One region of the Methylobacterium sp. 22177 genome, then DNA from elsewhere that is predicted to be linked to it. Evidence: predicted binding sites of a transcription regulator. Region 1 holds the regulator's gene; each other region holds the start of a gene.
What was found. The regulator LexA, encoded in region 1, represses DNA repair genes until DNA is damaged. The targets are predictions, from matches to a motif close to TGTTCNNNNTGTGTTCNG.
Positions count from the first base shown of each region.

Region 1 (11,275 bases):
GCAGGAGGAGAAGCTGGGCTGTCGTCATGGCCGAAGGTTCCGCAATGCGTGCCTCACGGCCCAATGTATGGCGCCACTCATGATCCAGCAAACGACCATGGCGATGAGCACGGGCGCGAAGTGCGGACGATCCGACAGAGCGGTCGAGATGAACGGCGCGAAACCGCCGACGGCGAAGATCGCGACGGCGAGGCCGTTGGCGTAGGTCGCCGAGAACTTGATCCGCTCGTTCGCCACGAGCGTGTCGCGCGCTTCGCTCTCCGCTTCCGACATCGAACCAGAGCCCCCGGCCGGCCGCGAGCTTAGCCGATACCGGCGACGCGGACCATGAGCCTGCCGGCCGCCTCACCGCCCCGTCACGGTCGCCTCGTCCGCCGCCCAGAGGTGCTGTGCCGCGTAGGCCCGGAACGGGCGCCACGCCTCCGCCCGGGCCAGGAGCTCCGCCGGGCTCGGCCGCCCGGTGCCGGTCTCCAGCGCCCGCAGCAGCCCGACATCGCCCACCGGCAGGGCGTCGGGCAGCTTGAGCGCCCGCATGGCGATGTACTGCGCGGTCCACGGCCCGATCCCGCGGATCGCCGTGAAGCGGAGCAGAGCGGCCTCCAGCGACTCGGCCGGGGCGAACAGGTCCGGGTCGGCCAGCGCCGCCGCGGCGAGCGCCCGGATCGCCGCGCCGCGGGCGCGGGGCATGTTGAGCGCCCGGGCGACATCCGCCTCGACCAGATCCGCCGGCGCCGGGAAGACGTGGGTCAGGCCGCCCGACGGCTCCGCCAGCGGCGTCCCGAACGCCGCCACCAGCTTGCCCGCGAGGCCGATCGCGGCCGCCACCGACACCTGCTGGCCGAGGATCGCCCGGCAGCCGGTCTCGAATGGGTCCCACGCCCCCGGCAGGCGCAAACCCGGCCGCGCGGCCACGAGCGGGGCCAGGATCGGGTCCCCGGCGAGGCAGGCCGCGACGGCGCGGGGATCGGCGTCGCAGTCGAACAGGCGGCACAGGCGCCCGGCGACCGCTTCGGCGTGCCCGGCCTCGACGCCGCGGAGCGTGACGCGCAGGCCGTCCGCGCCGGGGGCCACCGTCAGGAGGCCGTGCCGCCCCGCGACGCTGACGGTACGCGCGTAGGCCGCCGCGGGATCCGTCGCCTCGACGCCCGGGATCGCCCGCTTGGCCAGGAAGGCGCGGATCGCCCCCCAGTCGTAGGGCGGCCGGACGGGCAGGCAGAGCTCGATCGCCTCCGCAAACACGAAGGGCGGCCTCTCGGCCGCCCCGCTGGTCGCGTCTCCGGACAGGTGATCCCGCCTCAGCCGCGCTGGTCGACCGGCACGTAGTCGCGCTGGGTCGGACCGACGTAGAGCTGGCGCGGACGGCCGATCTTCTGCGACGGGTCCTCGATCATCTCGGCCCACTGGGCGATCCAGCCGACCGTGCGGGCCACGGCGAACAGCACGGTGAACATGTCGGTCGGGAAGCCCATCGCCTTGAGGGTGATGCCCGAGTAGAAATCGATGTTCGGGTAGAGCTTCTTCTCGATGAAGTACTCGTCCTTGAGGGCGATCTGCTCCAGCTCCATGGCGACGTGCAGCAGCGGATCGTCGGTCTTCCCGAGCTCCTTCAGCACCTGGTGGGTGGTGCTCTGCATGATCCGGGCGCGCGGGTCGTAGTTCTTGTAGACCCGGTGGCCGAAGCCCATCAGGCGGAACGGGTCGTTCTTGTCCTTGGCCTTGGCGACGTACTTGCCGACGTTCTCCGGAGTGCCGATCTCCATCAGCATCTTCAGCGCCGCCTCGTTGGCGCCGCCATGGGCCGGGCCCCACAGGCAGGCGATGCCGGCCGCGATGCAGGCGAAGGGATTGGCGCCCGAAGAGCCGGCGAGCCGCACCGTCGAGGTCGAGGCGTTCTGCTCGTGGTCGGCGTGCAGGATGAAGATCTTGTCGAGCGCGCGGGCGAAGACCGGGTTCACCTCGTACTCCTCGCACGGCACCGCGTAGCACATGCGCAGGAAGTTCGACGTGTAGTCGAGGTCGTTCTTCGGATACACGAACGGCTGACCGATCGAGTACTTGTAGGCCATCGCGGCGAGCGTCGGCATCTTGGCGATCATGCGGATCGACGCGATCAGCCGCTGGCTCTCGTCCGTGATGTCGGTGGAGTCGTGGTAGAAGGCCGAGAGGGCGCCCACCGAGGCGACCATGACGGCCATCGGGTGCGCGTCGCGGCGGAAGCCGGTGAAGAACCGGTTCATCTGGTCGTGCACCATGGTGTGGCGCGTGACCCGGTACTCGAAATCGGCCCGCTGGGCGGCGGTCGGCAGGGCGCCGAACAGCATCAGGTAGCAGGTCTCGAGGAAGTCGCCCTTCTCGGCGAGCTGCTCGATCGGGTAGCCGCGGTACAGCAGCACGCCCTCGTCGCCGTCGATGTAGGTGATCTTCGACTCGCAGGAGGCCGTCGAGGTGAAGCCCGGGTCGAAGGTGAAGGCGCCGGTCTGGGCGTAGAGCTTGCCGATATCGATCACGTCCGGCCCGATCGTGCCGGATTTCACCGGCAGTTCGATCGACTTGCCGTCCACGGTGATGGTGCTGGGTGCGCTCATGGATCGTGGACCCTTCTCTGGCGACGTGGCGGATGCCGGCCTCGGGCTGCCCGAGTCGGTCCCGGGGGCCTGAGCACACGCATTATGCTGCGGGTGCTCACAGCCATGGGTTACCCAAACGGCAGTGCAGCAGCAACGGGGTCGGTGACAACCCGCCCCCGACGCCAAGCGAATTCCGCCAACTGAATTCCACCCAACGCAATCCGGGCCGGGGCCCGCAGTTCCCGGTCCGCGCGCGGCAGTCTCAGCCCTGCGGCGCCTGATCCCCGAGGCGCGCCAGGGTTTCCTCCCGGCCGAGCACCGCCATCACGTCGAACAGGGGCGGGGAGGTGGTGCGGCCGGTCAGCGCCGCGCGCAGGGGCTGGGCGACCTGTCCGAGCTTGCAGCCGGCCGATTCCGCGTACTGGCGCACCGCGCCCTCGGTGGAGGCCGCGCTCCAGTCGGGCAGCGCCTCGAGCAACGGCCGCACGCCGGCGAGGCGGCCGCGCCCCTCGTCGGAGAGGAGGGCGCGGGCCTTGTCGTCCAGTGCCAGGGGCCGCTGGGCGTAGAGGTAGTAGGCGCTGTCGAGGAGCTCGATCAGCGTCTTGGCCCGCTCCTTCAGGCCTGGCATGGCTTGGATCAGCTTGTCCTTGAGGTCGGGCTGCAGCGGCGCCGACAGGCCGCGCTCCGGCCCGACATTCGGAAGGATGGTCTCGATCGCCGCGACGAGATCGGCATCGGCGCTGGTGCGGATGTAGAGGCCGTTGAGGTTGGCGAGCTTGGCGAAGTCGAACCGCGCCGCGGAGCGACCGACCGCCCCGAGGTCGAAGGCCGCGATCATCTCGTCCGTGGAGAAGACCTCCTGGTCGCCGTGGCTCCAGCCCAGTCGCACGAGGTAGTTGCGCAGGGCCGCCGGCAGGTAGCCGAGATCGCGATAGGCCTCGACGCCGAGCGCGCCGTGGCGCTTCGAGAGCTTGGCCCCGTCCGCCCCGTGGATCAGCGGGATATGGGCCATCCGGGGGATGTCCCAGCCCAGGGCGGAGAAGATCTGGCTCTGGCGCGCCGCGTTGGTGAGGTGGTCGTCGCCGCGGATGATCTGCGTGACGCCCATGTCGTGGTCGTCGACCACGACGGCGAGCATGTAGGTCGGCGTCCCGTCCGAGCGCAGCAGGACGAGGTCGTCGAGGTCCTTGTTGGCCCAGGTGACCCGGCCCTGGACGGCGTCCTCGACGACGGTCTCGCCCTCGATCGGCGCGCGCAGGCGGATCACCGGCTTGCCCCCGGCGGGCGCCTCGGACGGGTCGCGGTCGCGCCAGCGGCCGTCGTAGCGCGGGGCGCGCCCCTCCGCGCGGGCGGTCTCGCGCATCTGCGCGAGTTCCTCGGCGGTGGCGTAGCAGTGATAGGCGCGGCCCGCGGCCAGCAGCTCCTCGGCCACGGCGCGGTGGCGCTCGGCGCGGGCGAACTGGAAGACCACGTCGCCGTCCCAGTCGAGGCCGAGCCAGGACAGGCCGTCGAGGATCGCGTCGATCGCGCCCTTGGTGGAGCGCTCCCGGTCGGTATCCTCGATGCGCAGCAGCATCTTCCCGCCGGTGTGGCGGGCGTAGAGCCAGTTGAACAAAGCCGTGCGGGCCCCGCCGATGTGCAGGTAGCCGGTGGGCGAGGGGGCGAAGCGCGTGACGACGGCTGAGGACATCGGTCCGGTATGTTCCGGGGCTGGTCGCGGACGGAGCGCGACGGACGGCGAAGGGGCGGCGGAGCGGCGAGGGGCTCGACAGGGCGCCCGTAGCACGAAGAGCCGGCTGTAGCACGGGCCGGCGGATGCGTTAAGAATCGCCCGCAGAATCGCTCGGCCCCGACGACAGGTCGCGCGGAGCGGGGCGGCGGCGATGCGGCGGATCGGCGCGAGGCGGGCGGGCGGCGCGGTGGCGCTGATCGGCCCGCGCGTCCGAGCCCTCCCGCCCGCCCTACCGGCGCTCCGCGGCTGGGTCGCCGCCGGTCTCGCCCGCGAGGCCGAGCAGCGCCGGCTGTTCCCCTGGCTGGCAGTGGCCTTCGGCGGCGGGATCCTGGTCTACTTCGCGGCGGCCGACGGCGCGCCGAGCCTGGCCGCGCCCCTGATCGCGGCCGCCTTCGCGCTGGCGCCGGTTCCCGTCCTCGGCGCGCGGCCGGCGGCCCTGGCGGCGGCGCTCGCGGTGGCGGCCGCGCTCCTCGGCTTCGCGGCGGCGACCTGGCGGGTCACGCAGGTCGCCGCGCCGATCCTGACGCGCACCACGATCGGTCCGCTCGTCGGAACGGTCGAGGCCCTGGACGAGCGCGAGGTCGGCGCCCGGCTGGTGATCCGGGTGGAGAGCTTCGCCGGCCTCGCGCCCGAGGCGCGGCCCGCCCGGGTGCGGGTCTCGTTCCGCAAGACGCCGATCCCGCGCCCCGGGGACGTCGTCGCCGCCACGGCGCGGCTGCTGCCGCCCCCGGAGGCGGCCCGGCCCGGCGGCTACGACTTCGCCCGGGACGCCTACTTCCAGGGGATCGGCGCGGTGGGCTCGCTGGTCGGCGCGGTCACCGTCCGGGCGCCGTCCGAGCCGCCGCCGCTGGGCCTGCGGCTCGCCGCGGCACTGGACGCGGCCCGCAACGGGCTCACGCGCCGGATCGCGGAGGCCGCCGGCGGCCAGGCGGGCGCGGTGGCGGCGGCCCTGGTGACCGGCAAGCGCGGCCTCATCGGACCGGCGACCAACGACGCGCTCCGCGCCGCGGGCATCTACCACGTGGTGTCGATCTCGGGCCTCCACATGGTGCTGGCCGCCGGCGTGGTGTTCTGGCTGGTGCGGGCGGTCCTCGCCACGGTGCCGCTCTGCGCGCTCCTCTGGCCGATCAAGAAGATCGCGGCCGGCTTCGCCATGGTCGGCGTCACCGCCTACTGCGCCTTCTCGGGCTGGGACATCGCGGCCGAGCGCTCGCTGATCATGACCCTGATCATGCTGGGCGCGATCCTGGTGGACCGGCCGGCCCTGTCGATGCGCAACCTCGCCCTCGCGGCGCTGATCGCCCTGGCCCGGGAGCCGGAGGGCCTGCTCGGCCCGAGCTTCCAGATGTCCTTCGGCGCCGTGGCCGGGCTGATCGCCTGCGCCCGGCTGATCGACGGGCGGCTGTTCGTGCGCCCCGGGGCCGGGCGGATCGGCCGCCTCGTCGGCACCGGCCTCTCGGCGGTCACCGGGACCCTGGCCACGACCCTTGTGGCGCAGGTCGCGACCGCGCCCTTCGCCACCTACCACTTCCAGACGGTCCAGCCCTTCGGGCTCGTCGGCAACGCCCTGACTCTGCCGCTCGTCTCCCTGGCGGTGATGCCCGCCGCGGTGATCGGCTGCCTCGCCTATCCCTTCGCCCTCGACCGGCCGGTCTGGTGGCTGATGGGGCGGGCGGTGGCCGGCATGCTGGCGATCTCGGACTGGATCGCCGGGTTCGAGCGGGCGAGCCTGGTGCTGCCGGCCTTCGGCGCCGCGGCGCTGACCCTGCTGACCGCGGGCCTGCTGCTGGCGACGCTGCCGGCCTCCCGCCTGCGCTGGCTCGCCGTGCCGCCGGTCCTGCTCGGCCTCGGCCTCGCGGCCCGGCCCGACCGCTACGACCTCTACGTCGACCGGCAGGGCGCGGGAGCGGCGGTGCGGGGTCCGGACGGGCGGCTCGCGGCCCTCGGAAGCCCCTCCGGCTTCGTCCTCGAGCAGTGGCTGAAGGCGGACGGTGACGGGCGGCGGCCCGCGGCGCTCATCGTCCGGTCGGGCAGCGGGCGCTGCGACCGGCTCGGCTGCACCGCCCGGCTGCCGGACGGGCGGGCGGTCGCCCTCGTCCGGGACAGGCGGGCCTTCCCGGAGGACTGCGCCCGCGCCGCGGTGCTGATCACCTTCCTCGCGGCGCCGCCGACCTGCACGGGCCCCCTGGTGATCGATCGGCAAGTCCTCGCCGCCCGCGGGGCCGTGGCCCTCCGGACCGACGGCGACGGCTTCGCCGCGCGCTTCGCCCGGGACGACGGGCGCGCCGTGCCCTGGCGGCCGGCCCCGGGACGCGATCCGGGACGCGATCCGGGACCGCCGCGGCCGGTCACCGCGGAGCCGGGCGACCGCGCCGCGGAGGACGGGGCCGCCGCGCCGGGCGGAGACCTCGCTCCCGGCGACGCGCCGGCCGAGCCGCTTCAGTAGCGGCGGACGAGGCTGACGAGGCGGCCCTGGATCCGGACCCGGTCGGGCCCGAGCACGCGGGTCTCGTAGGCCGGGTTGGCGGCCTCCAGGGCGATCGAGGAGCCGCGGCGGCGCAGGCGCTTGAGCGTCGCCTCCTCGTCGTCGATCAGCGCCACGATGATGTCGCCGGTATTGGCGGTGTCCTGCTTGCGGATGACCACGAGGTCGCCGTCCAGGATCCCGGCCTCGACCATCGAGTCGCCGCGCACCTCGAGGGCGTAGTGCTCGCCGCCGGCCACGAAGTCCGGCGACAGGGTGATGGCGTGGCTCTGGTTCTGGATCGCCGAGACGGGCGTACCGGCCGCGATCCGGCCCATGACGGGGATCGAGATGGCCCGGCCGGACTCTTCGATCATCCGCGTGCTCGCCGGGGCCGGCGGCTGCTTGGACTTGCCGCCCTCGACCACGCTCGGCGTGAAGCGGCGCGGCTCGGCGGGGGTCTGGGGCGCCGGCGCGGCCTGCGTCAGGCTCTCGGGGATGCGGATCACCTCGATGGCGCGCGCCCGATTCGGCAGGCGCCGGAGAAAGCCGCGCTCCTCCAGCGCCGTGATCAGCCGGTGGATGCCGGATTTCGACTTGAGGTCGAGGGCATCCTTCATCTCGTCGAACGACGGCGGGACGCCGCATTCCTGCATCCGGCTCTGGATAAATCGCAGGAGGTCCAGCTGCTTGCGCGTGAGCATCGACGGGGGACTCGCGGCTTGGCGGACCGCCACGTGACGGTCTCCGAAACAAATCACGAACAGGTTAAACGTTCCGCAAGTGTTCCGCAAGAGCGGCACCGCCACGCTCGGCGCGCCGCGGCGCGCCCGCGGGACAAGGCGGAGAAACGCATTGACGGCGCAAGCGGAGCCGTTTCAATGCACCGCGGTGCCCCGCCGGGCAGGCGGCGGATCCGGGGCGCGGGCTGGGACCCTCTTGGAATGACGAGGATGCGACGACCCGCGGCTCTGCTGCCCCTCGGCCTCGCCGCCCTCGGCCTCGCCGGCTGCACCACCGGGTTCTCCTACATCTCGCGGAACTACGTGGCGCTCACCCCCCAGGTCGTGACGATCGGCTGCAAGGAGCCCTACGAGGTCTACGACAACCGGCAGCTGCGCCGGATGCTGATCGTCTCCAACGCCCTGCGCGAGTACACCGGCTGCAATCTGAGCGAGGTCCGGATCGATCCGGAGCCGGACGCCACCCGGGTGAAGCGCTTCCGCACCGCCGCCCGGGCCTATCTCGACGAGACCGTGCGCGAGGATTGCCGGATCACCGGCGAGACCGTGTTCGATCCGCTGAAGACCGAGTTCGCCTACGCGTGCGACGCGCCGATCGAGAAGCGCGGCACGGTGGTCCCCCGCCTGCCGGGCCGCAACCCCGGCCTCGGGGTGCGCTGACCGGCCGGCGGCGCGCCGTCAGGCGCCCGGCTTCGGGAAGGTCCGCTCCGCCGCGTCCCCGGCGGCGGCGAGCAGGGCGCGGGCGAAGGCCCGGGCCTCCGCCCGGTCGAGCACGATCGCGGCGGTCACCGGCGCACCGCCGAGGTCGGCGAGGGCGAGTTCCAGGCGCACCCCGTCGGGCACGGCGCTCGCCTGCAGGCTCCAGCCGGAGCCCCGATCCGTGCTCTCCGCCATCTCACGCTCCTCCCGCCTGCCCCGGGAAAACGCCGCAGGCGCCCGCCGGAACCGCCCGTGCGCGGGACTGTTCCCGAGCCGTGCCCAGCGCTTCCCTGCCTCGCCTGTCCGCTTACCTCAAGGCCGCGGGCCCCGGACTCGTGGTGATGCTGGCCGATACCGATGTCGGAAGCCTCATCACGGCGGCCCAGAGCGGGGCGCGCTGGGGCTACGCGCTGCTGCTCCTGCAGATCCTGCTGGTGCCGATCCTGTACGTCGTCCAGGAGCTGACGGTGCGGCTCGGGACCGCCACCGGGCGCGGCCACGGCGCGCTGATCCGGGAGCGGTACGGGCCGGTCTGGGCCTGGATCTCGTACGGCGGCCTCGTGGTCGCCGGCCTCGGCGCCATCGTCACGGAATTCTCCGGCATCGCCGGCATCGGGGACCTGTTCGGGGTGCCGCGGCTCGTGAGCCTCGGCCTGCCGGCCTGCCTGCTCCTCGGGCTCGTCCTCACCGGGAGCTACCGGCGCGTGGAGGTCGTGGCGATCGTGGTCGGACTGTTCGAGCTGGTCTTCGTCGGGCTCGCCGCCGCGGCGCGGCCGAACGTGTCCGAGATCGTCGCCTCCTTCGGGCACATGCCGCTGGGCGACGGTCAGTTCCGGGTGCTGATCGCCGCCAATATCGGCGCGGTGATCATGCCGTGGATGATCTTCTACCAGCAGTCGGCGATCGTCGATAAGGGCCTGGGCTGGGAGCACGCGCGGCGCTCGCGGCTCGACACGCTCGTGGGCGCGGTGATCTCGCAATGCGTGATGGGCGCGATCCTCGTCGCCGCCGCCGCCACGATCGGCAAGGCCGGGCAGGGCAGCGCGAAGGGGCTGGAGACCGTCGGCGACCTCGCGGGCGCCTTCACGCCGGCCCTCGGGCCGTGGCTCGGACAGGTGGTGTTCGGGGTGGGCATCGTCGCGGCGGCCTTCGTGGCGCTCAACGTCGTGGCCCTGGCGCTGGCCTGGGGGTTCGGCGACGTGACCGGCCGGCCCCACTCCCTGGAGCAGTCCCCCCGGGAGGCGCCGGCCTTCTACGGCGCCTTCGCGCTCGCCGTCGCGGCGGGGGCGGGCGCCGTGCAGCTCGTGCCGAACCTCGTGGCGCTCAACATCGCCGTGGAGGTGATGAACGCGCTGCTCCTTCCCCTGGCGCTCGGCCTGCTGATTCTCCTGGCCACCCGGGCCCTGCCCGAGGGACAGCGCGTGGCGGGCGCCTACAAGTGGCTGGTCTACGCGGTGTCGGGCCTCACCGTCGCCTTCGCGATGGTCGGCGTCCTGGACGGGGTGGGCCTGCTCTGACGCGATTGACGCGGGGCCCCCGATGATGTCTCCCGCGGGCTCCGATCAGGTGGAGTTCGAACATGCAAGAGATCTGGTTCCGCGCGGGCGAGGCCACGGTGCTGGCGGCCGAGGGCCAGTACACCGACGCCATGCCGGAGGTGCTGATCGGCTCGGTGCGCGGTCCGGTGGGTCAGGCCTTCGCGTCGATGATGGGGCAGGTCCAGGGCCACACGCGGATGTTCGTGGTGCGCGACCTCAACCAGCTGGTGCGCCCGGCCACAATGATGACCACCAAGGCCACGATCCACACGGCCGAGTACGTCGAACTCCTCGGCGGCGTGGTCCAGGCCGCCACCGGCGACGCGATCGTGGACTGCATCATCGAGGGCATCCTGCCCAAGGACGGGCTCGACGAGCTGTGCATGATCATCATGATCTGGCTCGATCCCCGCTGCGCGGAGGACGACAACCTCGACCAGAAGGACCTCTACCGGACGAACTACGAGGCGACGAAGCTCGCCATCGCCCGCGCCCTCAAGGGCGAGCCGACGGTGGACGAGCTGATCGCCAACCGGAAGACCGTGAAGCACTACGCGCTCGACGGCGTGATCGAGTACTGATCGGCCGCGCGGACCGCATCCTGCCGGCTCAGGTAAGCCTCAGCCCGGCGGGATGCGCCCCACCGAGCAGAGGGTGCGCACCGTGCTGCTGCCCGGGTCGGTGTAGCAGGAGGCCGACCAGCCGTTCTGCTGGATGAACGACTTGCGCCGCTCCGCCAGCGCGGTCCGGTAGGCGTTGGCGATGATCGGCTCGACGGTCGCGGCCGGCTCGCCGACGAGGATCTCGGAGGCCACCGACAGGTCGCGGAAGAAGGCCGCCGAGGGGGCCGGCTCGGCGGAGGTCGCCTGCACGATCGGCTCGGCCCGGCAGGTGACGTCGAACTTGATCGGGCCGGCCACGCGGATGTCGATGCTGGGGCCGGCGCGCTTGCCGACCCGGCCGCCGATCGCGCCGGCGATCTGGCGGGTGAGGTCGTCGCAGCTGTCGGCCCGGGCGGCCTCCGCCAGGAGGGGCAGGGCCGCGCAGGCGGCGAGGAGGAGGCGCGGAACGGCGAAGCTCGACATCGCCGCACTCTACGCCCGGCGCGGGGCCTGTCGAGGGGCGCGCCTCAGTGGAAATCCCGGCTGCGGTACACGCGCCGGTCCGGGGGCACGCCGAAATCCGTGTTCTCGGGCGGCAGCCTCATGCCGGCCTCGCGCAGGTCGCGTAAGGAGGCGGTGAGGTCGCGGAACCCCTCCGCCACGAGGTGGACCACCCCGTCCGCCCGCTGGATCCGGCCGCGCACGGCGAGGAACCGGGCCTGCATGGCGGCCCGGCGGTTGGCCTCGAACACCGCCTTCCAGACGATCACGTTGGCGATACCGGTCTCGTCCTCCAGGGTCAGGAAGACCACGCCCTTGGCGGTGCCCGGCCGCTGTCGGATCAGCACGAGGCCCGCCACCGTGACCCGCGCGCCCTGGGGCAGGGCCGGATCGAGATGGGCCCGGGCCGGGATCGCGCCGATCCGGGCC
Region 1 covers NZ_JBQEPK010000004.1:150,481-161,755, forward strand. The annotation lists gene ACTJK8_RS06845 (hypothetical protein) at 25-273, opposite strand; gene ACTJK8_RS06850 (DNA-3-methyladenine glycosylase family protein) at 346-1,239, opposite strand; gene gltA (citrate synthase) at 1,296-2,585, opposite strand; gene gltX (glutamate--tRNA ligase) at 2,830-4,257, opposite strand; gene ACTJK8_RS06865 (ComEC/Rec2 family competence protein) at 4,451-6,745, shown strand; gene lexA (transcriptional repressor LexA) at 6,739-7,467, opposite strand; gene ACTJK8_RS06875 (hypothetical protein) at 7,717-8,166, shown strand; gene ACTJK8_RS06880 (hypothetical protein) at 8,185-8,400, opposite strand; gene ACTJK8_RS06885 (NRAMP family divalent metal transporter) at 8,481-9,722, shown strand; gene fae (formaldehyde-activating enzyme) at 9,785-10,324, shown strand; gene ACTJK8_RS06895 (hypothetical protein) at 10,364-10,828, opposite strand; gene ACTJK8_RS06900 (error-prone DNA polymerase) at 10,873-11,275, opposite strand, start outside.

Region 2 (8,698 bases), on a different contig from region 1:
AACACTCTCTTAAATCGGAACCGATAAGGCTCGCGGCGCGTTATCTATCTCGCCCTCGCCCATTGTGCGCCGCACGTCGCCGTGTCACCCTTCCGTCATCATCGGGCGGCGGGGGCTTGAACCATGCGGCACGCGGATGGCGGTATCTCGTGTCAGGTCTTCGGCCCGCTGCGATGGCGCGGCTGGACGCACGCCGCGTGCCGGTCGCGGCAGGTGGCGAGTTTCGCCCTGCTGGGCACGATCCTCACGATGGGCGGTGCCACGACCCACGCCCATGCCCGGCTGGTCCTGCCGGATCAGGTGAGCGCCGCCGAACCGACCGGCCCGGTACGAGCGATCGCCGGCTGGACGGATTTCTGCACCCGCACACCCCAGGAATGCACGGTCGACACGGCCGAGCCGGCCGAGATCCCGCTGACCGTGGCGGTGTGGCGGACCCTCCAGAGCGTCAACCGCCGCGTGAACGCGCGCATCCGGCCGATCACCGATCAGGCGCACTGGGGCGTCGTCGACCGCTGGGACTTCCCGGATGACGGGTTCGGCGATTGCGAGGATTACCAGCTGCTGAAGCGGCGGATGCTGGTGGAGCGCGGCCTGCCGCGGCGCGCCTTGTTGATGACCGTGGTGATCGACGAGACCAACGAGGGCCACGCCGTGCTGACGGTCCGGACCGACCGTGGCGATTTCGTCCTCGACAACAAGACCGACGCGATCCGCTCCTGGCGCCGCACCGGCTACAACTTCATCAAGCGGGCCGGCCAGGACGGCGCGGCCTGGGTGTCCCTGGAGGGCAAGGACGGCACCGCGCAGGTGGCCACCGCCGAGCCCTGAACCCGGTCAGGCGCCGACCAGCATCGCGGCGAGGTCGAGGGCGACACGGCCCGAGAGCAGGCTCCAGCCGCACGCGATGACGGTCGCCAGCATCACGAACGGGATCGGGCGCCGCTCGATCCGCCGGCCGCGCACCGTGTTGCGCAGGATGATGAACGGCGCCGAGAAGGCGAGCATCGGCAACGCGGCCACCGCCGGCAGACCGCCGCGCTCCAGCAGGCTGAAGCTCGCCCGCCGCGCCGCGAACAGCTCGAAAGCGCTGGCGATCAGGCCGGACAGCGCCAGTCCGATGCACAGGGTCCGGATCGACTCGAGGGCGGCGGGCGTGAGGACCATTATTCGCGCTCCTGATACAGGTTGAGCGCACTGTACTCACGCCGTTTACCGCTTGTTAAGCACGGGCCTTCGTTAGCGTTAATCCGTGCACAGGTGCGGGCCGGCGGGATCCGGCCCGGGACATTGGAGGCGCCGAGGCGCCGCGCCTCAGGCCTCTTCCTCGAGATCGATGTCGAGGATCGCCATCCGGAAGACGAAGGAATCGTCGCCGTCCTCCTTGTCATCGGCGATCACGCCGATCGACTCCTCGCCGATGAACACCTCGGCGGAGTCGCCGGTCTTCATCGCCATGAGGCGGATATTGTTGTTCGCGAACTTGCGGCGCAGATAGTCCTGAAGCTTCGCGGTCTCGGCTTTGGTCACGCTGGTCGATCTCCCCTGGCGGCGCTGGCGCCGCGGATGGGCCGAGGGCTTGCCACGCCGCGGGCGGAGCGGCAAGCGCGACCGCTCCGGGTCAGATCCCGTCGCCCAGGTGGATGAACTGGTCGAGGGCGACGAGCTGGTCCATCGCCCGGGCCGGATCGTCGCAGCCGGCGGTGCCGACCACGCGCGCCGGCACACCGACGACCGTCGTGTTCGGCGGCACCGGCCGCAGCACCACAGAGCCCGCCGCCACCCGGGCGCAGGCCCCGACCTCGATGTTGCCCAGGATCTTGGCGCCGGCGCCGATCATCACGCCGCGGCGGATCTTGGGGTGGCGGTCGCCGCGCTGCTTGCCGGTACCGCCCAGGGTCACGGCGTGGAGGATCGACACGTCATCCTCGATCACCGCGGTCGAGCCGACCACGAGGCCGGTGGCGTGGTCGAGGAAGACGCCCCGGCCGATCCGCGCGGCCGGATGGATGTCGCACTGGAACACCTCCGAGACCCGGCTCTGGAGGTAGAGGGCGAGGTCGCGCCGGCCGCGGTTCCAGACATGGTGGGCGAGGCGGTAGGCCTGCAGCGCGTGGAAGCCCTTGAAGTACAGGACCGGCTCCAGCGCCCGGAGCGTCGCCGGATCCCGGTCGATCACCGCGCCGATATCGGCGCGGAACGCCTGCCCGATCCCCGGATCCGCCGTGATCGCCTCGTGGAAGGCGTGGGCGACGAGTTCGGCCGGCAGCGACGGGTGCCCGAGCCGGGCCGCGACCCGGTGGGAGACCGCGCCTTCCAGGGTGGCGTGGTTCAGGATCGTCGCGACGATGAAGGAGGCGAGCTGCGGCTCGGTCCGCAGGACGTCCTCCGCCTCGTCCCGCAGCCGCGACCAGACCGGGTCGACGACCGCGAGGTCATGCGAGGGGTGATTGAAGGCAGGACTGGCGCTCATGGGCGGATGCTCACGTCCGGGACTTCGCAGGGTTAGCCGATCGCGCGTGCGGCGGGGCCGGTCCAGCGCCCGCTCGGACGGGCGGATCTCCCGCCCGGGGCGGAGGTGGGCCGCAGGGGCGCCGGACCGCGGGTTCTGCCCTAGCGTGGTGCGCTGCACCGCGGCGATCAAGGGCCGGCGCGGCCCTGAGGTCGCATCGGTCGCATGGCTGTCAGCGATCGGCGGCGGGTCAGTCCGCCAGCGGCACGGGCTGCCCGAACCGCGCCTCGATCGCCGCCGTCAGGCGGTCCAGCATCGTCTGGACCGGGATGTTGGAGGTGTCCACCGTGGCCGGGGCCCGGGCGTAGAGCGGCTCGCGGCTCGCCAGCACGGCGCGCAGCTCCTGCATCGCGGAGGCGTGGTCGCCGGTCGTAGCGAGGTGCCCCTGCTCGCGGACGCGGCTCATGTGCTCCTCCGGCCGGGCGCGCAGCCAGATCGTGTAGAACGCCTGCAGGAGCAGATCGTATGTGAGCGGTTCCGCGACGATGCCGCCGCTGGTCGCGAGGATCAGCGGTCCGGGATGCTCCGTGAGGCGCCGCAGGGCCGCCTGCTCCAGCCGGCGATAGCCCTCCTGGCCGTAGATCGCGAAGATCTCCTGGACCGAGAGGGCGTTCTCCCGCTCGATCTCGGCGTTGAGCTCCACGAAGGTCCAGCCGAGGCGCTCCGCCGCGAGTTTGCCGAGGGTCGACTTGCCGGCGCCGCGCAGGCCGATCAGCGCCACGCGCGGCCTGTTGCTCGATTCGGGCCGGCTGCCGCCGGAGAGCGCCTCCTTGGCGGCGACGATCTGCGCCGGGCTCGCCTGCGCAAGGAGGTCGCGCACCACCGGCCAGTCGGGCAGCGCGTCGTTGCCGGTGATCAGGTCGTCGAGCCGCACGCCCATGGCGTTGGCCACCCGCCGCAGCAGGATGATCGACACGTTGCCCTGGCCACCCTCCAGCTGCGCGATGTAGCGCTCGGACAGGCCCGAGGTCTGCGACAGGACCTTGCGCGAGAGCCCGCGCACGGTGCGCGCGTGTCTGACGCGCCGCCCGAGGTCCGTGAGAAAGAGAGATTCCTGTTCTACCACGCCGGTCATGGCGCCGTCCGCTTTCCTGCCAGCTCGAAAGCAGAGTCCGTGCCCTGCATGCCTGCCGCTTCGAGATCCATCGCGCTTTGACGTTCCGCCGGACAGGACACTGCCCGAACGTGCGCGCGTGGACCGGCGTTTCCTGCCCTGAGATCTGTCGTGCGCCACCCGCGTACGGCCGCTGTCTTGCGGCGCCGGTCCGTACCGTAGCGATCCAACCACGTTGCTGGCGTGGCGCCTATGTGTTGCGGATCGACCCGATGGTCAAGCCTTGGGCATGATCCTTGTGTGGGCAGAGGGCCCGGCCGGCCGGCGGTTTCCCGGTGCGCGGCCGGTTCGGAAGGGGGCGCGCTACTCGACCGGCAGGGCCGTGGCCTCCTGCACCGGCGCGGCGGCCGGCGCGCGCCGCGGTGTGGCGGCGGCGAGCATCTGGAGCGACGGCCGGCGCGGCGGCAGCGGCACCTCGACGGCCTCGACCGCGGCCTCGGTAGCCGGCGCCGGAAAGGCCGCGGGGGTCATCGCAGCGGGGGTGGCCTCGGGCTGCGGAGAGAGCCGGAGCTCCGCGATCTGCGCCGGCGCGGCCGCCGCGACGGCGCTGCCCAGGGCCGCGGGCCGGCGCGGCGGCAGCGGCACCTCCACGGCGGGCGCCGCGGCGGCCTGCGCGGTGCCCGGGGCCGCGCCCGGAGCCGCGGCGGCCGGGTCGATGGACAGGCTGGCGAGCTCGATCGCCGCGCCGGCCAGGGCGGCGGGCCGGCGCGGCGGCAGCGGCACCTCGACGGTCTCGGTCGGAACCTCCGCCACCGCGGCGGCGGTGGGTGCGTAGGCCAGGGCGGCGGCAGCGGGGTTGTTCCGGGTGTCGGCGACGCCGCCGCCGAACAGGCTCGCCAGGGCGCTGGCCGACGCCGCCACCGGCGCGACCACCGAGGCGACTTCGGTGGAGATGCCCTGGCGCTTGGCGGCGTAGTAGTAGCCGCGGTTGTAGTACTGGTAGGCTTGGCTGACGTTGCCCTTGGCCGTGCGGTAGGCGCCCGCCAGATAGGCCACGCCGTAGCGCAGGTTGGTCTCCGGATCGTACAGGCCGGCGGCGTCGCCGGTGTAGCCCAGGCTGCGCGCGGTCGCGTGCTTGATCTGCATGAGGCCGAGGGCGCTGCCGCCCTTGGCCCGCGGGTTGTAGTTGCTCTCGCGCTTCACCACGGCGTGCACGAAGCTCGCCGGAACGCCGTTCGCCTTGGCCTGCTGCTCGATCAGCGCGTCGATGTTGTCGCGCGCGCCCTGCCCGAAGGCGGCGGCGGGCGCGACCGCGAGGACGGCGGCCAGGATGAGGCGATGCATTCCGAGACCCGGTGCTGCTTGTTCTGTGGTCAAGCTAGGTCACGGGGAAATGAGGCCGGAAAGCGGCCCCGGTTCGGCAGCCTGTGGGCGACCGGGGCGACGGGCCCGCTTGTGATCCGCGCGCCACAGGGCGGCGCGCGGACGCGGTCGGCCGGTCAGGGGAGGATGAGGCGCTCGACCGCGCGGGCGAACCCGTCGGCGTCGTTGCTGTCCGTGACCGCGCTCGCGGCCGCCTGGACGCTCGCCTCGGCATTGCCCATCGCCACCGCGTAGCCGCTCTGCGCGAACATCGGGCGGTCGTTCCCGGCATCGCCGAAGGTGGCGATCCGCTCGCGCGGGATGGCGAGGTGCGCGCTCATCCAGGCGACGAAGCGACCCTTGTCGAGATCGGGCGGAGTCACGTCGAGATAGTAGGCCTGCGAGCGGTGGACGGTGGCCCGGCCTGCCAGTGCCGCGGCGATGCGCGTCTCGCAGGCCGCGAGGTGGGCGTGGTCGCGGCTGACGCCGACGATCTTGGCGGCCGATCCCGTGAGCGTGCCGAGATCCGCCACGACCCGGGGCTCCGCGCCGATCGTGCGGCGCTCCAGGTCGGTGTAGGGGCCGTCCGGGTCGCGCAGGCACCACGCGCCGTCGGCGAAGACCCACACATCCAGCCCCTCGGCCAGGAGCCGGTCGAGGGCCGACCGGGCCGCCGCCTCGGGAATGGTCCGCTCCTCGATGATCGACAGGTCTGGCCGGACGACGCTCGCGCCGTTGAAGGCCCCCATCGGCAGGTCGAGGCCGAGTTCCGCCACGAGGCTCCGCAGGCCGATCGGGGGCCGCGCCGAGGCGATGCTGAAGCCGATCCCGGCCGCGCGCAGGCGGCTCACGGCCGCCACCGTCGCCGCGGTCAGGCGCTTGTCGCCGGTCACCAGGGTGCCGTCGACGTCGGAGATCACCAGCGCGATCCCCGCGGCCTTGCCGGCTTCTGCTGTCATCGCGTCACTCCCTGCCCGGATCCCGGCGCGCCGCGGCGGCGAGTTCCGCCACGACCCGGTCGGCAATCGCCTCGGGCGGCTCGAGGATCCCGACGGTGATCGGGTGCTCGTCGGCCCCCGGGACCTCGAGGGTCGCGAACTGGCTGTCGAGGAGGTACGGCGACATGAAATGGCCCTGGCGCTCCGCGAGGCGCCGGGCGATCAGGGCCTTGTCGCCGTCGAGGTAGACGAGGCGAACGCGCCGGCTGCCCCGGGTCAGGACGTCCCGGTACGCGCGCCTGAGGGCCGAGCAGACGACCACGCCGGACTCGCCGGCGTCGAGGCGCTGCTGGATCCAGGTCGCGATCCGGGCGAGCCAGGGCGCGCGGTCCGCGTCGTCGAGGGCGTGGCCCGCGCGCATCTTCGCCACATGCTCCGGTGTGTGGAAGCTGTCGCCGTCCACGAAGATCCAGCCGAGCTTCTCGGCGATCAGCGCCGCCACGGTACTCTTCCCGGACCCCGAGACACCCATGACCACGAGCACTTGAGCGGCCGTCCGGGCATCGGGCGTCGGCTGTGATTGGGACGTCATCCGGACCACCGTGCCTCCGAGGTGCGCCGGGGGCGCCGCGCGTCGCAATCATGCGGAGCGGGCGCGCGGAAGGGAAGATCGCCGCGCCCGACGGCGCCGCCGCGGCCACAGGAACCGGGGCGCGGCCGGCCGCGTTGATGCCCCAGAACGCGAACAATCAGGGAACATCAGTCGCATGGCCACCACCACCGCGAAGGCGACCTCGAAGGCGGGCCGGGATTCCGGAGCGCGCCAGGACGCGCCGGAGAACCCCAAGACCGACCCGAAGGACGTGTCGAACCAGATCAAGGATCCGGACCAGTGGACGACCGGCGGCGAGCCGATGACCGGCGCGCAGGCCTCCTATCTGAAGACGCTGTCGGAGGAGGCGAAGGAGCCGAAGGCGTTCGACCCCGACCTCGACAAGGCCGAGGCCTCGAAGCGGATCGACGACCTGCGCCATAAGGCCGGCCACGCCTGAGCCGTCACGGGCGCGCCCTCGCGGGCGCCCCGTCACCGCGCCGGGCGGTGCCTATCCCGCCCGGACTCGGCCCGATCCCCTCTTTCGAACACTTCGTTAAGCCGGCGGCAATCGGGCTCGGGTACCAGCGTTCGAAGCGCGTGATGTCGCGCGGACAGCGGGACTGGAAGGCGCGTTCGACCATGGAAGAGCCGGGCGGCGACGGAGCGGGGCTGCGCGCTGTGCGATCCCGGGCGGCGTCCGCCCCGTCGGGTCGGATCCGGGCCGCGGCCGCACGGTTCGCCCGCGACCTCCGCGGATCCACCGCGACGGAGTACGCCCTGCTCGGTGGCCTGATCTTCCTCGTCGCGGTGGGCAGCATCCGCTACTACGTATCCCGCGTCAGCGCCGTCTACGGCGACATCACCGCGGCGGTGACCCAGGGGCAGTGACGGGCAGCGAGCGGATCGCGCCTGGTCCGGCCGGCCCTGGGCGTCGATCGGCAGATCCGTTACCGCCGACAGCGTCCGGATTTGTGTCCCGATATTTCGGCCGCGGGCGATACGCCCGGCATATGTCGTTCCAGTGCCCCGAAAAAGCTGTGCTTAACGAGGATGACTTAGCAGTCTCGGCCGTGGCGGGCGGAGTGTGGCTCACCCGCTACGGACACCTGGGCCGCTATGGGCTAGGCACGGGCTCGGCAATACCGATGGGCAACATCTGGATGCGCAAACTTCCCCTCGTCCTGCTCGCCGTCACGGCGATGTCGGGCTGCACGTACCTGCCCGCGGCGGGTCCGACGGCGAGCGCGATCCAGGCCGGGGCTGAGGTCGCCACGGCCGACGGAGGCCTGCTCGCCCGCTACGAGATCATCGACGTCACTCCCTCCGTGGTCGAGGCCCTGCGCGGCCGGCCGCTGGACAGCCTGCTCGCCTCCTTCGGCGACCACCGCCCCTCCTCCGAGCCGGTCATCGGCATCGGCGACATGGTCTCGGTCTCCGTCTGGGAAGCCGGGTCCGGCGGCCTGTTCTCCGGGCCCCTCGTCGCCGACCGCTTCTCCGCAGGTTCCAAGTCCGCCCTCATCCCGGAGCAGCCCGTCGGGCGCGACGGCGCCATCTCGGTGCCCTACGCCGGCCGCATCAAGGTCGCCGGCCGCCGCACCCAGGACGTCCAGGCGCTCATCGAGAACGAGCTCGCCGGCAAGGCCATCCAGCCGCAGGTGCTGGTCTCGGTCACACGCCCGATCTCCCAGGCCGTCACCGTCACCGGCGAGGGCGCCGCCGGCGCCCGCCTGCCGCTCTCGGGCCACGGCGACCGCATCCTCGACGTCATCGCCGCCGCCGGCGGCAACCGCGCGCCGGTCAACGAGACCTTCGTGCGGCTCTCGCGCGGGCCGGTGACCGCGACCGTGCCGCTGACCACGGTGGTGTCGAACCCGCGTGAGAACATCTACCTGCGGCCCAACGACGTGCTGACCCTGGTGCGCGACCCGCAGACCTTCATCGCGGTGGGCGCGCTGGGCAACAGCACCGAGCTGCCGTTCCAGGCCGACGGGATCACGCTGGCGCAGGCGCTGGCCAAGGCGCGCGGCCTGTCGGACTTCGCCGCCGACCCGGCCGGCACCTTCATCTTCCGGTTCGAGCCGGCCAGCGTCGTGCGTCGTCTCAGCCCCGGCTCGAAGCTGCTCGGCACGCCTCTGGTGCCGGTGGTCTACCGGATCGACATGCGCGACCCCAACAGCCTGTTTGTGTCGCAGGCGTTCCGGATGCGCAACCGCGACCTGATCTACGTGTCGAACGCG
Region 2 covers NZ_JBQEPK010000087.1:904-9,601, forward strand. The annotation lists gene ACTJK8_RS31610 (transglutaminase-like cysteine peptidase) at 124-831, shown strand; gene ACTJK8_RS31615 (DUF6949 family protein) at 838-1,167, opposite strand; gene ACTJK8_RS31620 (DUF3126 family protein) at 1,315-1,530, opposite strand; gene cysE (serine O-acetyltransferase) at 1,622-2,473, opposite strand; gene ACTJK8_RS31630 (helix-turn-helix transcriptional regulator) at 2,703-3,587, opposite strand; gene ACTJK8_RS31635 (lytic transglycosylase domain-containing protein) at 3,930-4,910, opposite strand; gene ACTJK8_RS31640 (Cof-type HAD-IIB family hydrolase) at 5,066-5,887, opposite strand; gene ACTJK8_RS31645 (gluconokinase) at 5,892-6,458, opposite strand; gene ACTJK8_RS31650 (DUF3072 domain-containing protein) at 6,634-6,918, shown strand; gene ACTJK8_RS31655 (Flp family type IVb pilin) at 7,062-7,349, shown strand; partial or broken gene ACTJK8_RS31660 (polysaccharide biosynthesis/export family protein) at 7,622-8,698, shown strand, end outside.
Region 2: ACTJK8_RS31650 (DUF3072 domain-containing protein) is a predicted target of LexA. The motif match lies at 6,608-6,625, and genes of this name have one in related genera.

Region 3 (11,275 bases), on a different contig from region 1:
CAGCCCGAACATGTCGGCCCGGTGGACGATCAGCGTGTTGGCGGTGGGGATGTCGAGGCCCGATTCTACGATCGTGGTCGAGAGCAGCACGTCGAACTTGCCCTCGTAGAAGGCCGTCATCACGTCCTCGAGCTGGCCCGCCGCCATCTGGCCGTGGGCGACCGCGACCTTGATCTCGGGCATCTCGGCGTCGAGGAACTTCTTGACTTCCGCCAGATCCTCGATCCTGGGCACGACGTAGAAGGACTGGCCGCCGCGGTAGCGCTCGCGCAGCAGCGCCTCCCGGATGGTCAGGGGGTCGAACGGCGTCACGAAGGTGCGCACCACCAGCCGGTCGACCGGGGGTGTCGCGATGATCGACAGTTCCCGCACCCCCGTCATGGCGAGCTGGAGCGTGCGCGGGATCGGCGTCGCCGACAGCGTCAGCACGTGGACGTCGGCCTGGAGCGCCTTCAGCCGCTCCTTGTGGGCGACGCCGAAATGCTGCTCCTCGTCCACGATGATCAGGCCGAGATCCTTGAAGGCGATGTTCTTCGCCAAGAGCGCGTGCGTGCCGACCACGATGTCGACCGTCCCGGCGGCGAGCCCCGCCCGGGTCTGCTTCATCTCCGCCGCGGAGGCGAAGCGCGAGAGCTGCGCCACCTGGACCGGCAGGCCCTTGAAGCGCTCGGCGAAGGTCCGGAAGTGCTGGCGGGCGAGCAGGGTGGTCGGGACGATCACCGCCACCTGCTTGCCGGAGATCGCCGCCGCGAAGGCGGCGCGCAGCGCCACCTCGGTCTTGCCGAAGCCGACATCGCCGCAGACCAGCCGGTCCATCGGGCGGCCGGCATTGAGGTCGTCCAGCACCGCGTCGATGGCGTTGGCCTGATCCTCGGTCTCCTCGAACGGGAAGCGGGCGGCGAACTCCCCGTAGAGCCCCTCGGGCGCCTGCAGCGCGGGGGCCTTGCGGACGAAGCGCTGGGCCGCGACCTTGATCAGCTCGCCCGCCATCTCGAGGATGCGGCGCTTCATCTTGGCCTTGCGGGCCTGCCACGCGCCGCCGCCGAGGCGGTCGAGGGCGACCTCGGAATCCTCCGAGCCGTAGCGGGTCAGGAGCTCGATGTTCTCCACCGGCAGGAGCAGCAGGCCGCCGGTATACTGCAGTTCCAGGCAGTCGTGCGGGGCGCCCGCGGCGTGGATCGTCTTGAGGCCGACGAAGCGGCCGATGCCGTGGTCGGCGTGGACCACGAGGTCGCCCGGCTGGAGCGCCTGCACCTCCAGGATCACGTCCTGGGGCCGCTTGGCCTTGCGCTTCTGGCGGACCAGCCGGTCGCCCAGGATGTCGCCCTCGGAGACGACGGCCAGCTCGCCCGCGGTGAAGCCCGCCTCCAGGCCCCAGACCGCCACCGCCGCGTCGGTGCCGCGCTTCAGCGCGTAGACGTCGGTGAGCCGGGTGATCGCCACGGGCTTCCTGAGGCCGTGGTCGGTGAGCACGCCGCAGAGCCGGTCGCGGGAGCCGTCGGACCAGGCTCCCAGGATCACGTGATGACCGGATCCCTGGAGATCGCGGATATGCGCCACCGCGGCGTCGAACACGCTGGCAGTCTCGTCGGCCCGCTCGGGGGCGAAGCTTCGTCCGGCCTTGGCGCCGCAATCGATCACGGCGCGCTCGGGCGATTCGGGCTGCGCGAAGGGCGTCAGCCGCGCCACGGTGGCGGTGGCGATCCGCTCCTTCAGCTCGTTCGGCGTCAGGTAGAGGGCGCGGGGCGGCAGGGGCTTGTAGGGGGCGACGCCGGGCTGCGGCGTCTTCATCGCGCCCTCGCGGGCCTGGTAATAGTCCTGGACGAGGCTGATCCGCTCGGCGGCGGCGTCCTCCACCTGCGGATCGAAGACCAGCGGCACGCCGCCGAGATAGTCGAACAGCGTGTCGAGGTGGTCGTAGAACAGCGGCATCCAGTGCTCGAGGCCGGCGTAGCGCCGCCCCTCGCTCACGGTCTCGTAGAGCCGGTCGTCCCGGGTCGCCGCGCCGAAGCTCTGGATGTAGTTCTGGCGGAAGCGCCGGATCGTCTCGGTGGTGAGCTGGACCTCGCTCATCGGCATCAGGTCGAGGGAGCGGAGCTGACCGGTGGTGCGCTGCGTCTCCGGGTCGAAGGCGCGGATCGATTCCAGCGTGTCGCCGAAGAAGTCGAGGCGGATCGGGGCCGGCAGGCCCGGGGGCGACAGGTCGAGGATGCCGCCGCGGACCGCGTACTCGCCGGTGTCGCGCACCGTCCCGGTGCGCAGGAAGCCGTTGGCCTCGACCCAGGCCACCACGTCGTCCATTGCCACGACGTTGCCGATCGCCGCCGAGAACGCCTCCTTGGCGATGTGGGCGCGGGGCGGGACCCGCTGCACCAGGGCGTTGACGGTGGTGCAGAGGATGCGCGGCCTGTCCTCGGCCGAGCGGGTGCGGGCGAGGCGGGCGAGCGCCGTCATCCGGGCGGCGGCGACGGCGGTGGTCGGCGAGACCCGGTCGTAGGGCTGGCAGTCCCAGGCCGGCAGGCTCATCACGTCCATCTCGGGCGCGACGAAGCCCAAAGCCGCCTGGAACGCGGCCGAGCGCCCGGAATCGCGCGCCACGTGCACCAGCACGGCCGGTGCGTCGACGGTGGGCGCCAGGGCACGGGCGAGGTCGGCGAGCGCCAGCGCGTCGAAGCCCTCCGGGGCGTTCGCCAGGACCGGGCTGTCGCCGCGCTTGAGGGCGTCGATCGCCCGGGCGAGCGCGGAGGATTTCGGCAGCGCGAAGCGCGCGACCGGCGGCTTGGCGGCGGGGGCGGGGGGCTTCGGCTGAGGCTTGGCCATCGGGTCTTTCGCGGGGAGGCCCGCCGGGCGCGTCAGGGGAGGAGGTCGGGTGGCGTTAGCCGATCGGGCCGCCGCGATAAAGCGTCCCGACGGAAGCGTCTGGGCGGCTGAGCCCACCCTATATGGTGGTTCTGGTACGGCGTGGAACGGCTGCCGTCTTCGCGAGCGTCGCGGAGCGATCCAGGGCAGCGCCACGGTTCCGAAGTCGCGCCACCCTGGGTCACCTCGCTCCGCTCGTGATGACGGAGCGGTCTGCAAGAGCCGACAGCTTCGATGGGATGCGATCGAGGCCTCCGGCCGGACCCGTCACGCGTCCGGCCCGACGATCTCCGCCAGCGCCGCCTCGACCCGGCCGCGGAAGAAATCCGCGTTGGGCATGTGCTCGGTCATCGCGGCGGCCCGGACCGTCGCCTGCCGCAGGATCTCGCCGCGCAGCGCCGGGTCGGAGCGCTCCATCATCTCCAGCATGATGCGCACCACGAGTTCGGTGGCGATCGACCGGGCCGGGTGGTCGTAATTGGGCTTCGGTTCGTCCATCTGGGTCTCTCAGGCGGTCCCTGTCACGAGTGGATCGGCGCGTCGTGCCGGTGGAACGCCCGCACGCGCTGCCAGACCGACGTGTCGTAGTTCGAGGGCGTCTCGACCTCGCCGGTCAGCCACTTGAACAGGTCCCGGTCCGGAACCTCGATCAGCGCCTCGAACTGGTCGAGCTCCGCCTCCGACAGGTCGCCGATCTCGGCGTCGGCGAAGCGGCCCATGATCAGGTCCATCTCGCGGATGCCCCGGTGCCAGGCGCGGTAGAGGAGGCGGCGGCGGCGCGGATCGAGGTCGGCGCTCGTGCGGGTGGTGCCGGACATGGATCTCGGACCTCGGCTCGAACATAGGGCAGTCGCTAGATAGGCCGCCCGCGGCGACGGATCCAGAACGGGGTCGCGACCGGGCGAGTTACAACCGGAGCGCGAGACGGCAAAAACAAATTGCCTCCGCCGGGCGGTCCGTTATCTCGGGCTGCAACGCCCCCGCGTGGGGCGGCGAGCGGGAGTCCAACGATGCCGAAGGCGATCCGGGTCTACGAATATGGCGGCCCCGAGGTGATGCGCTTCGAGGACGTGCCCCTGGCCGAGCCGGGCCCCGGGCAGATCCGGGTCAAGCAGGCCGCCATCGGCGTCAACTTCATCGACATCTACTTCCGCACCGGCGCCTACAAGTCCCCGCACATGCCCTACACCCCCGGCAAGGAGGGCGCCGGCACCGTCACGGCGGTGGGCGAGGGCGTCAGCCAGTTCAAGCCCGGCGACCGGGTCGCCTACGGTTCGGTGGCGGACGGCTGCTACGCCGAGGAGCCGGTGATCCCGGCCTCCGCGGCCGTGCCGATCCCGGACGGCGTCGACGAGAAGACCGCCGCCGCCATGATGCTCAAGGGCCTGACCGTCGAGTACCTGCTGCACCGGACCTACGCGGTGAAGCCCGGCGACACGATCCTCTGGCAGGCGGCCGCCGGCGGCGTCGGCCTGATCGCCTGCCAGTGGGCCAAGCACCTCGGCGCCACGGTGATCGGCACCGCCGGCAGCCCCGAGAAGGCGGAGCTCGCCAAGCGGAACGGCTGCGACCACGTCATCCTCTACCGCGAGGAGGACGTGGCCAAGCGCGTGCGCGAGATCACCGGCGGCAAGGGCGTGCCGGTGGTCTACGACGGCGTCGGCCAGGCGACCCTGATGGGCTCGCTGGACAGCCTCGCGCCGCTCGGCCTGCTGGCGAGCTTCGGCTCGGCCTCGGGGGCGATCACCGGGCTCGACCTCGGCCTGCTCGCCCCGCGCGGCTCGCTCTACGTGACGCGCCCGACGCTCGCGACCTTCTCGTCGAACCGCGCCACCCTGGAGGAGGCGGCCGCCCGCCTGTTCAAGGTGGTCGGCGACGGCGCGGTGAAGATCGCCGTCAACGCCACCTACCCGCTGGCCGAGGCGCAGCAGGTCCACCGCGACCTCGCGGGCCGGGAGACCACCGGCTCGATCGTGATGCTGCCCTGAGGCAGGCGACCATGACGCCCGGCAGCGCCGACCTGCTCCTCGTCGTCGACGTGCAGGTCGATTTCCTGCCGGGCGGGGCGCTCCCGGTCCCGGAAGGCGACGCGGTAGTCGGCCCGATCAACGACATCCAGCACCGCTTCCGGCACGTGGTGCTGATGCAGGACTGGCATCCGGCCGATCACGTCTCCTTCGCCGAGACCCATCCGGGGCGGGCCCCGTTCGAGACCGTGGCGCTGCCCTACGGGCCGCAGGTGCTGTGGCCGTGCCACTGCGTCCAGGGCAGCCCGGGCGCCGCCTTCGCGCCGGGTCTCGCCACCGACCGGGCGAGCCTCGTGGTGCGCAAGGGGCTCGATCCCCGGGTCGACAGCTACTCGGCCTTCCTGGAGGCCGACCGGTCGACCCGCACCGGGCTCGCCGGGGCGCTCAGGGAGCGCGGCATCACCCGCGTCGCCGTGTGCGGCCTCGCCACCGATTTCTGCGTCGCCTGGAGCGCGCTCGACGCCAGCGACGCGGGTTTCGAGGTCCTCGTGGTGGAGGATGCGGTGCGCGGGATCGACGTGGACGGGTCGCTCGCGCAGGCCTGGGCGCGCATGGAGGCGGCGGGGGTGCGCCGGATCCGGTCGGCGCAGATCGGCTGAGCGGGCTGACCGGCCCCGGGGGCGGGAGGCGAACCGCCGCACGCCGCGCGGGAGACCGGCCCCGCGCCGATGCGTTGGCCCGGCATCGGCGTCCGTCGGGATGCCAGTCAGGAGCCAGCATGTCAGGCAAGCACCCGAAGACCGACACGCCCACGGACGCCGACCTCAAGGGCAATCCCGGGATCGGCACCTCGAAGGGGATGAGCGGCGCCGACCCGGCGGATCTGCAGGCGGATTCGACCTTCGAGGGCGACGTCGACAACGAGACGAAGCTCGACGGCGGCGTCGACCCCGACCACCGGCCGCGCAAGAACGCGTGACAGCCTGAACGCGTGACGGATGCCCGGGCCGGCGCGGCCCGGGCGCTCCCCGTCAGCGGGCGCGGGCCGGCGGCTTCGGCCGCCGGGGTGCCGGGGCCGGGCCGGTCGCGAGCCCGGCGGACGGGCCGCCCGCCGGGACGTAGAGCTGGGCGGGGCTCGCGGAGTAGCCCCGGAGCTGCGCCGCGCTGGCGGCCCCGAAGGCGGCGGTGCCGTCGGCGCGGGCAGCGCCCGCCGGGACGGTCAGCAGGAGCGCGGCGGACAAAACCAGAGACGGGGCCGGGGAGGCGGGCTTCGACATGGAGCGGACCCTTCGGTTCGTGCGGGCCCCGGGCAATCCCGGTCCGCGCCGGACGGATCCCATGTGGGGCGGCCGCGCGGGCCCGGCGTGCGGGACCGCACCGCGATCCCGCGTCGCATCATCGCGGGATCGGCGCGGGCCCCGCGGCGGGAGCCCGTCACAGGGCCAGCCCGAGCTGGAGCGGCGCCTCGGGCGCGTCCTGCGCGAAGCCCGACAGCGACACCCCGATCAGCCGCGCGCTGCGCCGTAGGGGGAACAGGCCGGCCAGCAGGTCGAGGCCGATCCGCTCCAGCCCTGCCCGGTCGGCGACGGGGACGGGCAGCGACCGCGCCCGGGTGACCTGGGCGAAATCCGAGAACTTGAGCTTCAGGGTCACGGTCCGGGCGCGCATGCCCTTGGCGTCGGCCGCGGCCCAGACCTTGTCGAACAGCGGCGCCAGCCGGGCGGCCAGGACCTCGAAGGCGGCGGTGTCGTCCGAGAAGGTGGTCTCCGCGCCGATCGACTTGCGCACCCGGTGGGCGCGGACCGGCCGCCCGTCGATCCCGCGGGCGACCGCGTGGTAGTAGGCGCCCGCGGAGCCGAAGGTCTCGCGCAGGCGCTCCGGCGTCCAGGCGCGCAGGTCCGCCCCGGTCTCGATCCCGAGCCGCTTCATCTTCGCCTCGGTGACCGGGCCGACGCCGTGGAACCGGCCGATCGGCAGCGCGGCCACGAAGTCCGGCCCCATGGCGGGGGTGATGACGAACAGGGCGTTCGGCTTCCTGTGGTCGGACGCCACCTTGGCGAGGAACTTGTTGTACGAGACCCCGGCCGAGGCCACGAGCCCGGTGCGCTCCAGGATCTCGGCCCGGATCGCCTTCGCCACGGCCGTCGCGGTCGGGAGGCCCAGGAGATTCTCGGTGACGTCGAGATAGGCCTCGTCGAGGGCCACCGGCTCGATGACGGCCGTGTGCCGGGCGAAGACCGCGCGGATCTCCTCCGAGACCGCCCGGTAGACCTCGAAGCGCGGCTTCACGAACAGCAGGTCCGGGCACAGCCGCCGCGCGGTGGCCGACGGCATGGCCGAGCGGACGCCGAACCGGCGCGCCTCGTAGCTCGCCGCCGCCACCACGCCGCGCTCCCGCGAGCCGCCCACCGCCAGGGGTTTGCCGCGCAGGGACGGGTCGTCGCGCTGCTCCACGGAGGCGTAGAACGCGTCCATGTCGATGTGGATGATTTTTCGGAGCGCGACCTCCGGATCCATCGCCGCCTCGGAGATCCGCCGCTGGTTCCCACTCTGTTCTAAAGATCGCGGCGGCCCTGCGGGGTCAAGCTGCGCCGGGCGGGGCGTCAACAGGGATATCCCACCCACGCCCCCATCCCGAGGTGCGAGCGGAGCGAGCCTCGAAGGAGGGCTCCGGGGATCGCGCGGTCGGCTGGAGCCCTCCTCCGAGGCCTCCGCGGCGCTCGGCGCCTCAGGATGAGGGCACGGTTCGGATCGTCGCCACGGCGCGCCGCCTCAGGCGACGCTGCCGTAGAGGTCGTAGGCCTCGGCCCGGTCGATCTTCACGGTGACGATGTCGCCGACCCGCACCGGGCGCCGGAAGGCGGCGTGGACGGTGCCGTCGATCTCCGGCGCGTCGGCCTTGGACCGGCCCCGCGCGACCCCGCCCTCGACGGAATCGACGATGACCGGCAGCCGCTTGCCGACCTTGGCCCGCTGCAGCCGCAGCGCGATCCCGTTCTGCGTCTCCATGAACCGGCGCTTGCGCTCGGCCTTCACCGCCGGCGGCACGGGGTCGCCCAGCGCGTTGGCGGTGGCGCCCGCCACCGGCTCGTACTCGAAGCAGCCGACCCGATCGAGCTTGGCCTCCTGCAGCCAGGCCAGCAGTTCCTCGAACTCGGCCTCGGTCTCGCCGGGGAAGCCGACGATGAAGGTCGAGCGGATCGCGAGGTCCGGGCAGGTCTGCCGCCAGCTGCGGATCCGGTCGAGCTGGCGCTCCTGGTTGCCGGGGCGGCGCATGCGCTTGAGCACGGAGGGGCTCGCGTGCTGGAGCGGCATGTCGAGGTAGGGGAGCACCTTGCCCTCGGCCATCAGGGGGATGACCTCGTCCACGTGCGGGTAGGGGTAGACGTAGTGCAGCCGCACCCAGGCCCCGAGCTCGCCGAGCTCCCGGGTCAGGTCGTAGAACTTCGCGCGGACCTGCCGGTCGCGCCACGGGCTCTCACTGTAGCGGATATCGACGCCGTAGGCGCTGGTGTCCTGGCTGACGACCAGCAGCTCCTTCACGCCGGCCTTCACCAGTTTCTCCGCTTCCCGCAGCACGTCGGCGGCCGGGCGGCTGACGAGGTTCCCGCGCAGGGACGGGATGATGCAGAAGCTGCAGCGATTGCTGCACCCCTCCGAGATCTTCAGGTAGGCGTAGTGGCGCGGGGTGAGCTTGATCCCCTGCGGCGGCACGAGGTCGAGGAACGGGTCGTGGGCCGGCGGCACCGCCTCGTGGACGGCCGCCACCACCGACTCGTAGGCCTGGGGCCCGGTCACCGCCAGGAGGTCGGGGTACTTCTCGCGGATCTCCTCCGGCTGCGCGCCCATGCAGCCGGTGACGATCACCCGGCCGTTCTCCGCCATGGCCTCGCCGATCGCCGAGAGCGACTCCGCCTTGGCCGAGTCGAGGAAGCCGCAGGTGTTGACGATCACCACGTCGGCGCCGTCGTGCCGGCGGGCCAGCTCGTAGCCCTCGGCGCGAAGATGGGTGAGGATCCGCTCGGAATCGACCAGCGCCTTGGGGCAGCCCAGCGAGACGAACGAGATTTTCGGGGCGGCGCCGGGAGCGGGGCCGCGGGGGGCGGGCGTGGCGGTCATGGCATTCGGGTCGGACAGTCCGGCGGGGCGATCGGCCGCCCGGCGCGCGGGACCAGGAATTCGGGGTCGCGCTCCTATACAGGCTCCGGCGCCTCCGCGCGAGGCCGGCCGCCGCAGGGGTGACCAGCCCCGCGCGCGAGCCTGGGCCCGGACGCGGATCCTGTCATGACAGCAAAGCTTTGCGGCGGACTTCTCAGACCCCACATCAGGACGGGACAGCGCGGCCCTGCGCCCCGGACACGGCCCGCCCGCGCGAGGCGGCGGGGCCTGCGTGGAACTGCCGCTTCCCCCGCGGCATCGCCTGTGCGACGGCAGCGGACGACGCACAGCCCGAGGATAACGGCCCCGAACCCGGTCATGTGGACCCGAGAGATCCCCTTCATCGATCCCGTCGCGGCGGCGGCCCGGCTGCGCGCCCTGCCCGGGCTCGCCTTCCTCGACAGCGCCATGCGGCACGACCCGCTGGGGCGGCACTCGATCGTGGCCGCCGACCCGTTCGCGCGGTTCCGCTACCGCGACGGGCGCGCGACCCTCGACGGGCGACCGGTGGCGGGCGGCCCGATGGCGGCGCTCCGGGCCTGCCTCGAACCCTACCGGCTCGAGCCCGGGCCGGAACCGTTCCCCGGCGGGGCGATCGGGTACCTGGCCTACGACCTCGGCGCGGCGCTGGAGCGGGTGGCGGCGCCGGCCCGGCGGGCGGGGCTCACCGACGACATCGCGCTGAACCTCTACGACACGGCCCTGGTCGTCGACCACGCCGCCGGCACGGCCCGGCTGGTCGCCACGGGTTTCCCGGAGACCGCGCCGGACGCGCGGCGGGCCCGCGCGGAGGCGCGGCTCGCCGGCTTCGCCGACCTGCTCGGCGGCGCGGAGCCGCCGGTCCCGGCCGCAGCCCGGCCGGCCCAACCGCTCGCGTGGCGCTCGAACTTCGACCGCCAAAGCTATGAAGAGGCTGTCGAAAAAGTCCGCGCATACATCCGCGCCGGCGACATCTACCAGGCCAATATCGCCCAGCGCTTCGTCGCCGACCTGCCGGCCGGCTTCGACCCGTTCGCCCTCTACCGGCGGCTGCGCGAGACCAATCCGGCGACCTTCGGGGCCTACCTGGAACAGGAGGGCCTGACCGTGGCCTCGTCCTCGCCGGAGCGGTTCATCCGCCTCGACGGCCGGCACGTGGAGACGCGCCCGATCAAGGGCACCGCCCGCCGCCTCGACGACCCGGTGGCCGACCGGGCGGCGGCCGAGGCGCTGCAGGCCAGCGTCAAGGAGCGGGCCGAGAACGTCATGATCGTCGACCTGCTGCGCAACGACCTGTCGCGGGTCTGCGCGCCGGGCAGCGTCGCCGTGCCGACCCTGTGCGGGCTGGAGACCTACGCCAACGTCCACCATCTGGTGTCGGTGGTGACCGGAGACCTCCGCGACGGGCTCGACGCCCTCGACCTCCTGGAAGGGACCTTCCCGGGCGGCTCGATCACGGGCGCCCCGAAGATCCGCGCCATGGACATCATCACCGAGATCGAGGGCGACGCGCGGGAACTCTACTGCGGCGCCATCGGCCGGATCGGCTTCGACGGGGCGCTCGACACGTCGATCGCGATCCGCACCGTGTTCATGGACGCGCACCAGGCGGTCCTGCAGGCCGGGGGCGGGGTGACCCTGCTGTCGGAGCCGGGCCCGGAATACGACGAGACCCTGGCCAAGGCCGCCCGCGTCTTCGAGGCCTTCGCATGATCCTCGTCCTCGACAATTACGACTCGTTCGTCTTCAACGTCGTCCGCTACCTGGAGGAGCTCGGCGAGACGGTCCGGGTCGTGCGCAACGACGCGCTGGACGTCCCCGGCATCCGGGCGCTCGAACCGGAGGCCCTGGTGGTCTCGCCCGGGCCCTGCACCCCCGCGGAGGCCGGGATCTCCCTGCCGGCGATCCGGGAGCTGTCGGGCGCGGTGCCGATCCTCGGCGTCTGCCTCGGCCACCAGGCGATCGGCGCGGCCTTCGGCGGCACGGTCGCGCGGGCGCAGCGGCCCCTGCACGGGCAGATGACGCCGATCGACCACGCGGGCCAGCGCCTGTTCGCCGGGCTGCCGGCGCCGATGCCGGTGGGACGCTACCACTCGCTGGTGGTCACCCCCGGCCCCGACATGGCGCGGCACCTCTCGGTCGACGCCGTCTCGCAGGAGGGGGAGGTGATGGCGCTGTCGCACCGGACCCACCCGACCTACGGCATCCAGTTCCACCCGGAATCGGTCCTGACCGAGGGTGGCCACGCCCTGTTCGCCAATTTCCTGGGACTGGCCCGCGCGTGGCGGCAGAGACCGGAGGGGCGCCGCGAT
Region 3 covers NZ_JBQEPK010000002.1:353,727-365,001, forward strand. The annotation lists gene mfd (transcription-repair coupling factor) at 1-2,820, opposite strand, end outside; gene ACTJK8_RS04060 (hypothetical protein) at 3,127-3,357, opposite strand; gene ACTJK8_RS04065 (FAD assembly factor SdhE) at 3,381-3,677, opposite strand; gene ACTJK8_RS04070 (quinone oxidoreductase family protein) at 3,870-4,847, shown strand; gene pncA (bifunctional nicotinamidase/pyrazinamidase) at 4,859-5,485, shown strand; gene ACTJK8_RS04080 (hypothetical protein) at 5,605-5,805, shown strand; gene ACTJK8_RS04085 (hypothetical protein) at 5,858-6,103, opposite strand; gene dinB (DNA polymerase IV) at 6,261-7,343, opposite strand; gene rimO (30S ribosomal protein S12 methylthiotransferase RimO) at 7,599-8,945, opposite strand; gene pabB (aminodeoxychorismate synthase component I) at 9,303-10,676, shown strand; gene ACTJK8_RS04105 (anthranilate synthase component II) at 10,673-11,275, shown strand, end outside; gene ACTJK8_RS04110 (aminotransferase class IV) at 11,274-11,275, shown strand, end outside.
Region 3: dinB (DNA polymerase IV) is a predicted target of LexA. The motif match lies at 7,367-7,384, and genes of this name have one in related genera.